2 regions of the Bacillus sp. m3-13 genome follow, and region 2 is predicted to be linked to the other one. Evidence: a T-box and tRNA genes for the amino acid it is inferred to sense, from the RefSeq annotation. Region 2 holds a T-box; the other holds one or more tRNA genes.
What was found. The T-box of region 2 lies ahead of trpS (tryptophan--tRNA ligase). A T-box ahead of a tRNA ligase gene usually reads a tRNA of that ligase, here a tRNA-Trp.

Region 1: it has a tRNA-Trp gene. The T-box ahead of trpS (tryptophan--tRNA ligase) is inferred to sense a tRNA for this amino acid. The anticodon was not compared.

Annotation. Positions count from the first base shown of each region.
Region 1 is NZ_ACPC01000044.1:16-6,145, forward strand. Features, by position in the region: rRNA gene rrf (5S ribosomal RNA) at 169-285, shown strand; tRNA gene M313_RS0117640 (tRNA-Asn) at 295-369, shown strand; tRNA gene M313_RS0117645 (tRNA-Ser) at 376-467, shown strand; tRNA gene M313_RS0117650 (tRNA-Glu) at 476-550, shown strand; tRNA gene M313_RS0117655 (tRNA-Val) at 589-664, shown strand; tRNA gene M313_RS0117660 (tRNA-Met) at 686-762, shown strand; tRNA gene M313_RS0117665 (tRNA-Asp) at 766-841, shown strand; tRNA gene M313_RS0117670 (tRNA-Phe) at 863-938, shown strand; tRNA gene M313_RS0117675 (tRNA-Thr) at 976-1,051, shown strand; tRNA gene M313_RS0117680 (tRNA-Tyr) at 1,059-1,142, shown strand; tRNA gene M313_RS0117685 (tRNA-Trp) at 1,178-1,251, shown strand; tRNA gene M313_RS0117690 (tRNA-His) at 1,269-1,344, shown strand; tRNA gene M313_RS0117695 (tRNA-Gln) at 1,401-1,475, shown strand; tRNA gene M313_RS0117700 (tRNA-Gly) at 1,480-1,554, shown strand; tRNA gene M313_RS0117705 (tRNA-Cys) at 1,564-1,637, shown strand; tRNA gene M313_RS0117710 (tRNA-Leu) at 1,674-1,762, shown strand; tRNA gene M313_RS0117715 (tRNA-Leu) at 1,786-1,869, shown strand; tRNA gene M313_RS0117720 (tRNA-Gly) at 1,873-1,946, shown strand; gene queG (tRNA epoxyqueuosine(34) reductase QueG) at 2,078-3,217, opposite strand; gene M313_RS0117730 (B3/B4 domain-containing protein) at 3,378-4,043, shown strand; gene M313_RS0117735 (nuclease-related domain-containing protein) at 4,100-5,050, shown strand; gene M313_RS0117740 (amidase domain-containing protein) at 5,702-6,130, shown strand, end outside.
Region 2 is NZ_ACPC01000009.1:11,594-17,723, forward strand. Features, by position in the region: gene opp3C (oligopeptide ABC transporter permease) at 1-113, opposite strand, end outside; gene opp3b (oligopeptide ABC transporter permease) at 113-1,042, opposite strand; gene M313_RS0102265 (peptide ABC transporter substrate-binding protein) at 1,198-2,886, opposite strand; gene M313_RS26895 (DUF3899 domain-containing protein) at 3,231-3,608, shown strand; T-box leader at 3,651-3,865, shown strand; gene trpS (tryptophan--tRNA ligase) at 4,027-5,016, shown strand; gene M313_RS0102280 (YjbA family protein) at 5,086-5,835, opposite strand; gene M313_RS0102285 (YuzI family membrane protein) at 5,935-6,130, opposite strand, start outside.

The sequences.
Region 1 (6,130 bases), on a different contig from region 2:
ACACGTGCAGCTGACGAATACTAATCGATCGAGGACTTAACCCAATAAGTATCGAAATAAGTGAACGATATGAATATCTTGATATGAACACATTATCTAGTTTTGAAGGAATAAAAAAGATGAAAAAACATCTTGATTTTCTTCAAAGATATATTATAATAATATTTGTCTGGTAATGATGGCGAAGAGGTCACACCCGTTCCCATACCGAACACGGAAGTTAAGCTCTTCAGCGCCGATGGTAGTTGGGGGATCTCCCCCTGTGAGAGTAGGACGTTGCCAGGCTGGTATTAATCCACCATAGCTCAGCGGTAGAGCATTCGGCTGTTAACCGAAGGGTCGTAGGTTCGAATCCTACTGGTGGAGCCATAATATGGAGAGCTGTCCGAGTGGCCGAAGGAGCACGATTGGAAATCGTGTAGACGGTCAACGCCGTCTCAAGGGTTCAAATCCCTTGCTCTCCGCCATTATCTTTGGCCCGTTGGTCAAGCGGTTAAGACACCGCCCTTTCACGGCGGTAACACGGGTTCGAATCCCGTACGGGTCACCAAAGTTTCTTTCGAGACATTTACAATGTGTCCATACATAGGAGGATTAGCTCAGCTGGGAGAGCATCTGCCTTACAAGCAGAGGGTCGGCGGTTCGATCCCGTCATCCTCCACCATTATTTTAACAATAACATTATCGCGGGGTGGAGCAGTTCGGTAGCTCGTCGGGCTCATAACCCGAAGGTCGCAGGTTCAAATCCTGTCCCCGCAACCAAATGGTCCCGTGGTGTAGCGGTTAACATGCCTGCCTGTCACGCAGGAGATCGCCGGTTCGATCCCGGTCGGGACCGCCATTTTCTTTGAAAATAGAATTAGGCTCGGTAGCTCAGTTGGTAGAGCAATGGACTGAAAATCCATGTGTCGGCGGTTCGATTCCGTCCCGAGCCACCATGATTTTTTCACCAATGTGAAAGAATCACCATATAATGCCGGTGTAGCTCAGTTGGTAGAGCAACTGACTTGTAATCAGTAGGTCGTGGGTTCGACTCCTATCGCCGGCACCAGGAATATGGAGGGGTAGCGAAGTGGCTAAACGCGGCGGACTGTAAATCCGCTCCTTCGGGTTCGGCAGTTCGAATCTGCCCCCCTCCACCATTTCTTTTGAAATAAACAGTAACAAAATGTATCTTAGGGGCATAGTTTAACGGTAGAACAGAGGTCTCCAAAACCTCCGGTGTGGGTTCGATTCCTACTGCCCCTGCCAATTTTATAAAAATTATGGCGGCTGTGGCGAAGTGGTTAACGCACCTGATTGTGGTTCAGGCATTCGTGGGTTCGATTCCCATCAGTCGCCCCATATTTTATTTCATCGACTTATATAAAAGATTGAGTCGTTTTTATTTCCGGTTTTAATGGGCTATAGCCAAGCGGTAAGGCATCGCACTTTGACTGCGACATGCGTTGGTTCGAATCCAGCTAGCCCAGCCATTTTGCGGAAGTAGTTCAGTGGTAGAACACCACCTTGCCAAGGTGGGGGTCGCGGGTTCGAATCCCGTCTTCCGCTCCAAATATTTCAGGTGGCATAGCCAAGTGGTAAGGCCAAGGTCTGCAAAACCTTTATCACCGGTTCAAATCCGGTTGCCACCTCCAATTTTATTATAATAGTTATTCTTATATACGAGACAAGCCGGGGTGGCGGAACTGGCAGACGCACAGGACTTAAAATCCTGCGGTAGGTGACTACCGTACCGGTTCGATTCCGGTCCTCGGCACCATTTGAATAATTATGATTGAGTATGCCGGTGTGGCGGAATTGGCAGACGCGCACGACTCAAAATCGTGTTCCTCTGGAGTGCCGGTTCGACCCCGGCCACCGGTACCAATCGCGGGTGTAGTTTAGTGGTAAAACCTCAGCCTTCCAAGCTGATGATGAGAGTTCGATTCTCTTCACCCGCTCCATACATAACTTATCAAGACTCTAACCTTTGGTTGGGTCTTTTTTGTACTGTTGAAAGTATTTTGATTTTGCATCCATTAATAAACGCCACAGAGCTCGGATATGCTCTGTGGCTTTAAACGTGTTGTTGATCTTATTCTGTTAGCATTTTAATTCCGTTTTCCAGTTCTTTTAACACTTCAGGATCTTTTTCTGTTGCCTTATAATTTTGCAGGGATACTAAAGCTTGCTTATCTCCTATTCTTCCTACTGCCCAGGCTGCTGTTCCTCTAATTACTGGGCGAGGATCATTTTCTAACAGGCTTAGGAGATCAGGAATGGCGGAAGTATCTTTATAATGAGCCAAAGCGATAATGGCATTTCGTTGTATCGGCTTTTTCCCACGCCAGGAGCCGGAGATCTTACCAAAGTTCTCTTTGAATTCTCTGTTGGAGATGGTCAGGAGAGGTTTTAGCTTCGGTTTTACGATTTCTGGATCAGGCTCCATTTCAGGATGTAGATGAAAGTCTTTACCTTTATTTTCAGGACACACTGTCTGGCAGGTATCACAACCATAGAGCCTGTTTCCTAATTTTGTTCGGTATTCTTCTGCAAGGAAACCTTTTGTTTGTGTTAGGAAGGCAATGCATTTATTGGAATCGAGTTGTCCACCTTGAACGAGTGCCCCTGTCGGACAGACTTCCACACATTTATTACAGGTTCCACAGTTATCTTCTAGAGGCGTATCTGGTTCAAAGGGTAATGTAGTAATCATTTCACCCAAATACACATAGGAACCAAATTCAGGCGTTATAATGGCACAGTTCTTTCCGCTCCAACCGATACCAGCACGTTCAGCAACTGCTCTGTCACTTAGTTCCCCGGTATCTACCATGGATTTCATTAGAGCGTCTGGACGTTTTTCTTTTATGAACGCTTCTAACAATCTGAGTTTCTCTCGTAAAATATCATGATAGTCCACTCCCCATGAAGCGCGGCAAAATATCCCTCGTCGCTCTTCACGAGTGCTTCTTGGGGCGTCTTTCATTTTGGAGGGATATGCAAGAGCAATGGCAATAATGCTTTTCGCTTTTGGCACTATGAGCTCAGGGTTAGTACGTTTTTTAATATCTGGTTCCTCAAACCCTGATTGATAGTTAAGCTCCTGTTGAGTGATTAGCCTTTCTTTAAGACCAGTAAACACTCCAGCGCTTGCAAATCCAATCTTATCAATTCCTATTTGTTTACTATAGGCGATTAATTCTTCTTTTAGTTTGATGTTTTCCTCATTCAATGTGAACACCTCCTTTATTGTTTTTCAGCCAACCTATATTTTAACATATTTTTAGGAAGTATTATTTTGTTTGATATATCTAATTATATCCAAAATGCAAGCTGGAGCTAAAAGGTATATGATACAATTACCATATTAATGAAATGAAAGGGTGTTTGTTGTGAAAGTGACAGTTAGGGATGACGTTAAAAGTAAGCTACCGTCTTCAAAATACGGCATTATTCATTATAAAGATATTATAGTGGGAGCATCACCTCAAATGTTAAAAGGAAGAATACGTCTTTTCCAAGAATCGCTTCACTTAGATTTAGAAGATAAGGATATGAAAGTTATTCCTGGGGTCGCTGAGTGGCGTTCTGTATTCAAGGAAACAGGGACAGATCCATCTAGATATCGCCCAGCCATTGAGGCGTTGTACCGTAGGGTGAAAAAAGGACAATTCCTAGAGCCATTTAATTCCGCTGTGGATTTGAACAACTTTTTTTCGATGAAATATGAAATACCATTTGGAATTTATGATGCTGACAAGGTTATCGGCGATGTATCGATTGCAGTGGGAGATGAAACAGTAAGCTATGAGGGTTTGAATGGACGGGAAATTAAGCTATCTAAGATGCTTCACACTCGTGATGGTGAAGGTCCTTTTGGAAGTCCCTTTGTTGATAGTCGTAGGACAGCCGTATCAGAGGAAAGCACTTCTGCGTTGCATGTTGTGTATTTTAAGCCATCTATGCTTAGGGGGGAATGTGAAAAAATGCTTGCGTCGATTAGCGAAATGTTTCTACAGGTTCATGGAGGGACGAGTGAGTATTGGGTTTTGGATTAAAAGTAGGTAATTAGGTTTGCCTGCTTTTAAATTTTTTTGTGATGGGAGAGTTGTGGATGAGTTTTATGTTGAAGGAGCGTATGGAGTCAGAGGAGCTTATGTTATTAAGGATGCTGAAGGCCCGCGGCGGATTATTGGATGATAGTCGATTTTGGAATTTGGAAAAAGGTTACCAAGGAGAGGTGCTGTTCGATAAATGGTTTTCTAGTTTGGATGGGGAGTGGATTGTGGTGAATGATCTCTTGCTAGAGCATGCAGGCAGTTTGTTTCAAATTGACTCCCTTGTAATTGGCGGGGATAGGGTGTATTTGTTTGAAGTGAAGAATTTTGAAGGGGATTTCTTACTTGAAAAAGACAGGTGGTATTCCGGCAGTAAAGAAATTAAAGATCCCTTATCACAAATGCAACGATGCGAATCCGCGTTAAGACAACTCCTCAGAAGCCTCGGATATCAACTCCCCATAGAATCTACCCTCATATTTATTAACCCCGAGTTTACCCTTTTTAATTGCTCACCTAAATTACCTATTGTGTTCTGGTCCCAGTTAAATCGGTTTTCTAAGAAAATATTGAAGCAATCTGCTAGTTCAGGAAAGTTACATGCACGGCACTCTCGTTTGGCTGAGAAGTTGTGCGAATTGCATATCGAGAAGTCCCCCTATGAACGGATGCCCGAGTATAGGTATGAGGAGTTGCGGAAGGGGATTGTTTGTGTTGGGTGTAGGGGGATGGGGGTTCGCCATCATTATAGAATGATTGAGTGTGAAAGTTGTGGAAGTAAGGAAGCTTTGGATACGGCTTTGTTAAGGTCTATAAATGAGTGTCGTAGTTTGTTTCCACAAATAAAAATCTCTACAAAGATCATTCATGATTGGATTGGGGAAACTGTTTCTAAGAAAGTAATTCAAAGGGTTTTGCAAATTAACTTTTCATTAATTGGATATGGAAAATCGGCTAATTATGTAAAGGATACGCAAAGATTAATAAGAACTGATATAAAAGCTTGATAATTTAAAATTTGGTGACTCCAGGGGTTAGCCAAAAGGTGGAAACATTGTCTTCGTATGAGCCGAATGACTCCCTCTGCAAGAGGAAAGTATAGAACATTGTCCTCGTATGAAATGAATGACTCCCTCAGCCAGTGAAAAGTGGGAAACATTGTCCTCGTACGAGCTGAATAACTCCCTCAGCCAGTGAAAAGTGGGAAACATTGTCCTCGTACGAGCTGAATGACTCCCTCACCCATTGAAAAAAGGGAAACATTGTCCTAGTACGAGACAAATGCTTCGGAGCAAACCCCTAGTTACCCAAAAACCTTCTAACACAGATCCAACCCCAACCCCTAGTTACCCAAAAACCTTCTAACAAAGATTCAACCCCAACCCCTAGTTACCCAAAAACCTTCTAACAAAGATCCAACCCCAACCCCTAGTTACCCAAAAACCTTCTAACAAAGATCCAACCCCAACCCCTAGTTACCCAAAACCTTCTAACAAAGATCTAACCCCAACCCCTAGCTACCCAAAACCTTCTAACAAAACCCAACCCCAAATCCCAAACCACTTCCCAAAAAACAAAACAAAATCTCTCACACATTTCCCAAGCTCCTCACATAAACATATCTACAAGGAACATTACCCAGAGGAAGGGGCAAGCCCATGAGAGATAAGCTGAAAGAACATATTCAGAACCGCCTTGATACTTATGTTTTCAAAAGCAAACAAACTAGTAGAGCAATTATGAACGATATCACCATAAAACGAAAACAAGATGCACATAAACGCAGGGGAGCGGAAATAGTTAAGTGCAGTGCGACGGCGAGGATTCATTCGATTCATGAGGATGAACAGCAGCGGGAGGCCACTGTTTTTTATGAGATTCACGTTCGGTATTTAATAAAGCAAAGAGAGAAGTTGTATCTAGAGGAAGAAGCAGATCAGCGTTATTCTGAATGGATGGATGGTGAACTTATACAAGATTTTTCCATTCAGGATGAGGGGGATCGGACTTCACCTCGGTTTCTTCCTCCACAAGAGGAGGAAGAACAGGAGCCATTGCGTTTTAAATATAGTCGGGTGGAAGCAGTC
Region 2 (6,130 bases):
GCAGTTTGCCAATAGGTCAAACTTGGTTTCGCTATTTTTTCACTTTTACTTGGGTCTTGTGCAGCCGGTTGGAATAATTCCTTAGGCAGTTTATCAAAATTGTTGTTATTCATTATTTCTTACCTCCTGCCAGGCGAATACGCGGGTCGATAATTCCATAAAGAATATCAACTACAAGAACGATGACAATGAAAAGTGCTGCAAAAAACAATGTCGTTCCCATGATTACTGGATAATCGTTTGTTGTAATGGAACGCACAAACTGTTCTCCAAGACCTGGGATTGAGAAGATTTTCTCAATAACAAGTGTTCCTGTCATCAAACTTACAGCCAACGGTCCTAGAACCGTTACGACTGGAATCAATGCATTTCTTAATGCGTGCTTTACAGCGATATCATAATTGGAAGCACCTTTTGCACGTGCCAAAGTAATATAATCTGAACCTAAAACCTCAATCATTTCGGTACGCATGAAACGTGCGGAAATGGCGATTGGGAACATAGATAGTGCAATCGTAGGCAAGACCGTAAATTCCCATCCTGACCAAAACGCAACTGGGAACCAGCCAAGTTTAACACCAATCCAGTATTGTAATAACCCCGCGAAAACAAAGGAAGGGATGGATTTACCAAGCACCGCCATAATTGTAGATCCGTAGTCAACCCATGTGTTTTGTCTTAATGCAGCAATAACTCCCAAGAATATTCCGATTATTGTACCGAAGAACATTGCTTGAAATCCGAGTTGAGCTGATGGACCAATACGTTGCATGATCAAGCTCGTAACGCTTCTGTTATCATATTGAAACGAGATACCAAGATCACCTTGAACTAGGCTTCCAATATATTTCAAATATTGTACAGGCATTGGATCATCAAGACCATATTTGGCATTTAGTATTGCTTTTTGTGCTTCTGACAGTTTGTCTTGCATCGTAAATGGGGAACCTGGCATCATCTTCATCAGGAAGAATGTAAATGAGGCAATTAAGAATAAGGTGATAAACATATATAAGATACGTTGCAACAAGTACTTTGTCATCTCTGCACCTCCTAAAAAATAATGCGTCGAATTCGAATTGTTTATAATTTTCCCTAAAATTCGACAATTTCCTTACAGGGAAAAAGAGAGTATATGTTTCAAATATACTCTCTTTATCTCTATTTTAAAAGAATTATTTTTATATCAGTATAATATTATTTACCGCTGATGTAAGCCCATTTGTAGCTGAAGTCAGGACCGAAGTTGTGACGGTATACGTTTTGAACGTAAGGCTTCCAAAGTCTTGTTGTTCCGCGTTGGTAAATCGGAGCAATTGCAGCATCTTCTTCAAGAAGAATTCTTTCTGCTTCTTGCATCGCCTCAAAACGTTTTACAGGATCGTTCGCATACGTTGTCATTACATCGTTCAATAATTTATCGTACTCTTCGTTGGAGTAACCCATCTTGTTGTTTCCTCCATCTGTAATCCAAAGGTTAGAGAAAGAAATCGCATCAAGATAGTCAGGACCCCATCCAGCAAGCTGCATATCATAGTCCATTGCCGCATCTAAATCTAGGCGTTGAGCAAATGGTACTTCTTTCAACTTGATTGTTAAACCAGGAAGATTTTCTTGCATTTGGTTTTGAAGGTATTCTTGCATAGTTTTCGCTGTTTCAGTGTCTCCACCAAGGATTTCAATTGTAACAGCTTCAGTTCCTAATTCTTCTAGCCCTTTTTCCCAATACTCTTTTGCTTTTTCAGCATCGAATGCATTGAAATCGCCATTTTTCTCACGGAAGTCTTCTCCCGTTTCTGGGTGTTGAACAAATTCAACTGGTACAGAATAGTTTGCTGGAATAGAACCGTTGTTCAATACATAATCAGCCATGTCTTGCTTGTTGAAGCCCATAGAAATTGCTTTACGGATGTTAACATTCGCTAATGCTTCGTTTTTCGTTTGGTTAAATTTAAACCAGAAAATAGTTGGCTCTAAGTAAGAAATCAAGTCTGGATCTTCTTTGTACTGAGTTACAAAGTCAGATGTTAAACCTGGAGAGATATCAATTTGTTGTGCAGTGTATAAGTTAACACCAGTAGAAACCTCTTTAACAACTTTTACATTGATTTCATCAAGTTTTACTGTTTCTGCATCCCAATAATCAGCATTTTTCTTCATTGTCCAGCCTACTTCATGCTCCCAGCTGTCTAAAGTGAATGGACCATTGTAGATTAGTGTATCAGCTTCTAATGCATATTGGTCACCTTGTTCTTCCAAGAACTTTTGGTTTTGTGGGAAGAACGTAGGGAACGTCATTAAAGATTCGAAATAAGCAACAGGTTGCTCAAGTGTTACCTCAAGAGTGTAATCATCAACTGCTTTTACACCAAGCTCTTCAAGTGGTAATTCACCAGCAGAAACTTGTGTAGCATTTTTAATTTTTCCGTTCATCATATATGGACCATACTCAGAACCAGTGTTTGGATCTACAGCACGCTGCCAAGCATAAACGAAATCGTTTGCCGTTACAGGGTCACCATTGGACCAAACGGAATCTTCACGCAATGTGAAAGTATAAGTAAGGCCGTCTTCAGATACTTCATGACTTTTCGCAACACCTTCAACTACTTCATCATTTTCTCCAAGTCTGTAAAGACCTTCAAATACGTTGTTCATAACGTTGAATGCTACTGCATCCGTACCTTGTACGGTGTCCATTGTTGGAATCTCTGCAGAATCTACTACGTTAAGTACTTGTGGACCTGTTGGTTCTCCTTCACCTGTTGGTGGAGTATCCCCTTGTCCTCCATTGTTTTGCGCTGAATTTCCGCCGCCACATGCAGCTAAGAAAGCACTAAGTACAAGTGTAAGCGCTAAAAGAAGTAAATATTTTGACTTTTTCATTTACTTAACCCCCTAAAAAATTATGTCGAAAATTGTTGTGTTTCGAGGTAACGAGTTTTATTATACAAGTTTTCTAAACATTGTGCATTCATAAATTTAACGTCAATTTTACAAATTACTGATATTTCAAGCTTCTTCATTACAAAAATAGTTCTAAAGACCTATAAGGTGGTCACCAGAAGTGTTCCATATATTACAAATCTTTTACAAATATTACACCAAGTTTTCTTTTTATCTTTACAAGTAATTCCTTTTATAGTTTCTTTATATTTGTCTTATTCTATTCATTTCATTACAATACAATTTAGATGACTAAACTTTACACTTCTTACGTAGGAGGAAGCATGAATATTTCCGTTAAATCTTCACTCGTTTTTTTCTTAATTTTACTTTTAACAACCTTCGGCACATGTTGGATATATTATGGGGGAATTAACCTGCTGACCTTCATTAATACATCCTTTACCATTTCCAGTATCTTTATTTTTATTTCTTTATTCACACTAGTGGTCCAAAAAGGTTTTTTTGACGGCATAACTTATAGTTTCAGGAGAATCTTTGCATCCACGCAACCTGACAAAGAGTTAGAGCAAGATATTAGAAATGAAATGAGGCCGCCATCGGAACTGCTACAACCACTATCTACTCAGCATATTTTTGTAGCTTCCTTGTTGTTGTTCCTTTGTATGTTGATTTCGTTATTTATGTATTACAATAGTTGATATTTTCCATTGAAATGGTTATAATAAGAGAATATTTATTCATTAAAAGCAATGATGAAGAGTAGTAATAAACAGGTTAGTTTTTAGAGAGTTTGTGGTTGGTGGGAACAAACAGCTAACGTTTATGAATGGACTTCTGAGCTTCACGGCTGAACATATTAGTAGGCTGTGACGTATCCTTACGTTACAAGGTTAAGTGATTTCTGCAATTTTGTGTGAAATAATAAGGGTGGTACCACGGTCCATTCGTCCCTTTTCTAGGGATGAATGGGCCTTTTTGTATTTTCCAATAAAGTTTATCGTTGATTGCAGTGGAAGGCGCTTCGCTTTCCTGCGCGCCTTCCACTGCAATCAACTAATTATTTTAGACAAAGTGAATTTAGCCAGCACTTATATTTTAAGAAGAGGAGAATGAAAAATGAAAACAATTTTCTCAGGAATTCAGCCAAGTGGTAATGTCACACTTGGTAACTACATCGGAGCAATGAAGCAGTTTGTCGAATTGCAAAACGACTACAACAGTTACTTCTGTATCGTGGACCAACATGCAATTACCGTTCAACAGGATCCTCAGGAGCTTCGCAAAAATATCCGAAAGCTTGCTGCTTTATACTTGGCAATTGGCCTTGACCCAGAAAAAGCAACACTTTTTATTCAATCCGAAGTACCTGCGCACGCGCAACTAGGTTGGATGATGCAATGCGTTGCCTATATCGGGGAATTGGAAAGAATGACACAATTTAAAGATAAATCAACTGGTAAGGAAGCCGTAACTGCGGGATTACTTACTTATCCACCATTAATGGCGGCTGATATTCTGCTTTACAACACAGATGTTGTTCCCGTCGGAGAAGATCAAAAGCAACATCTTGAATTGACCAGAGACCTTGCAGAACGCTTTAATAAGAAATACCGTGAGATTTTGACTGTTCCAGAAGTCAAAATTGCCAAGGTTGGTGCCAGAATCATGTCACTAACAGAGCCAACAAAGAAAATGAGCAAATCTGATCCAAATTTGAAATCCTTTATTTCCTTATTGGATACACCAAAGCAACTTGAGAAGAAAATTAAAAGTGCAGTAACCGACTCTGAAGGAATTGTTCGTTATGATAAAGAAAACAAACCTGGAGTTTCCAATCTACTTTCTATCTATTCCATCTTGGCCAACAAAACGATTGAAGAATTGGAAGTTCAATATGAAGGAAAAGGATATGGGGACTTTAAAGGTGACCTTGCCAAAGTCGTAGTCGAAGCTCTTGAACCTATTCAAACGAAGTACAATGATCTTATTGAATCAGACAAACTTGATGCCATCCTTGATGAAGGTGCCGAACGCGCAAACCGTGTTGCCATGAAAACACTTAAGAAAATTGAAAATGCAATGGGCCTAGGCCGTAAACGCCGATAATTACAAATAAAAAAAGCTGTCAGTGCAAATCTCTGACAGCTTTTTTCTTTCCTCGGAAATATTCGACAGTTAATTAACTTTCGGGTGTTGCTCCAACTCCCACAACTTCTCAAAAAACGGCTGACCTTTTACCAAATGTTCACAAAATGTCTGATGTTTTTCAGACCAACCATCCCTTGTTTCCTCAAGTAATTGTGACCACACTTCCTCAAAACTCATCGACTGAATTTCTCGGTAATGAATAGGGTTCCATTCTGTATACCAATATCTAATTTCAGCAACATTACAAGTGGATCTTAATTGATCCAATGCCATAAAAAGGAGTTGCTTCAACTGTCTTTCTTTTCTAGTCAAACCGTTCATTATTTCCGGTGATGGGGATAAAATATGATAATCTTTTTGCGATTTGCTAGTTGGTGAGAATGAATACTTTTCATAATCATGGTTTTCCACCATATCATATACTAATTGTTCTTGCCTTGGAATAAGTCTACTTTTTCGAATTGGAATATTATAACCGATCGTATCTACAGCCAATATCCCTTGTCCATCTGTAACAACAAAGCAGTAGTCCAGTTGAATTCTCTCATGGTTTTTGCGAATATAGCTTTTTTGAAAAATATCTTCCAGCAAAGATGAAGGCAGCTCTTGGAGGTCGTTTTCAATATAATGAAACAAAACAGAATCTACTTTCAACAGAGGAACTTGGTCCAATAATTCTACACTATCGTCCTTCCTCCACTCATGAAAATGACAAACATTATAACCGTTTTCTTCTCCTTCAAACCAATTTACCCATACGTCATGAAGATACAACATATCATACCCCTCACTTCACATCTACTCTTTTATTTATCCAACAGTATGAACAGTGAAGTGCATAATTATTCCAAAATACCCAATTAATTTTCCATAAGTCTACTCATTGTCCCGAAAAGAGGGATTTGGGTTGCCAGATAAATAGATGCTGATGGCAACCAGAATCATGCCAATAGGTAAAAGATAGCATTCTGGTCTGGAGAGCAGAAAAAATAAGAACTCCATTAAACTTAATCCTGTTGCAAATAAATTCATGTATGCCAATATACTAATTCCGCCAACAACCGAGATTCCA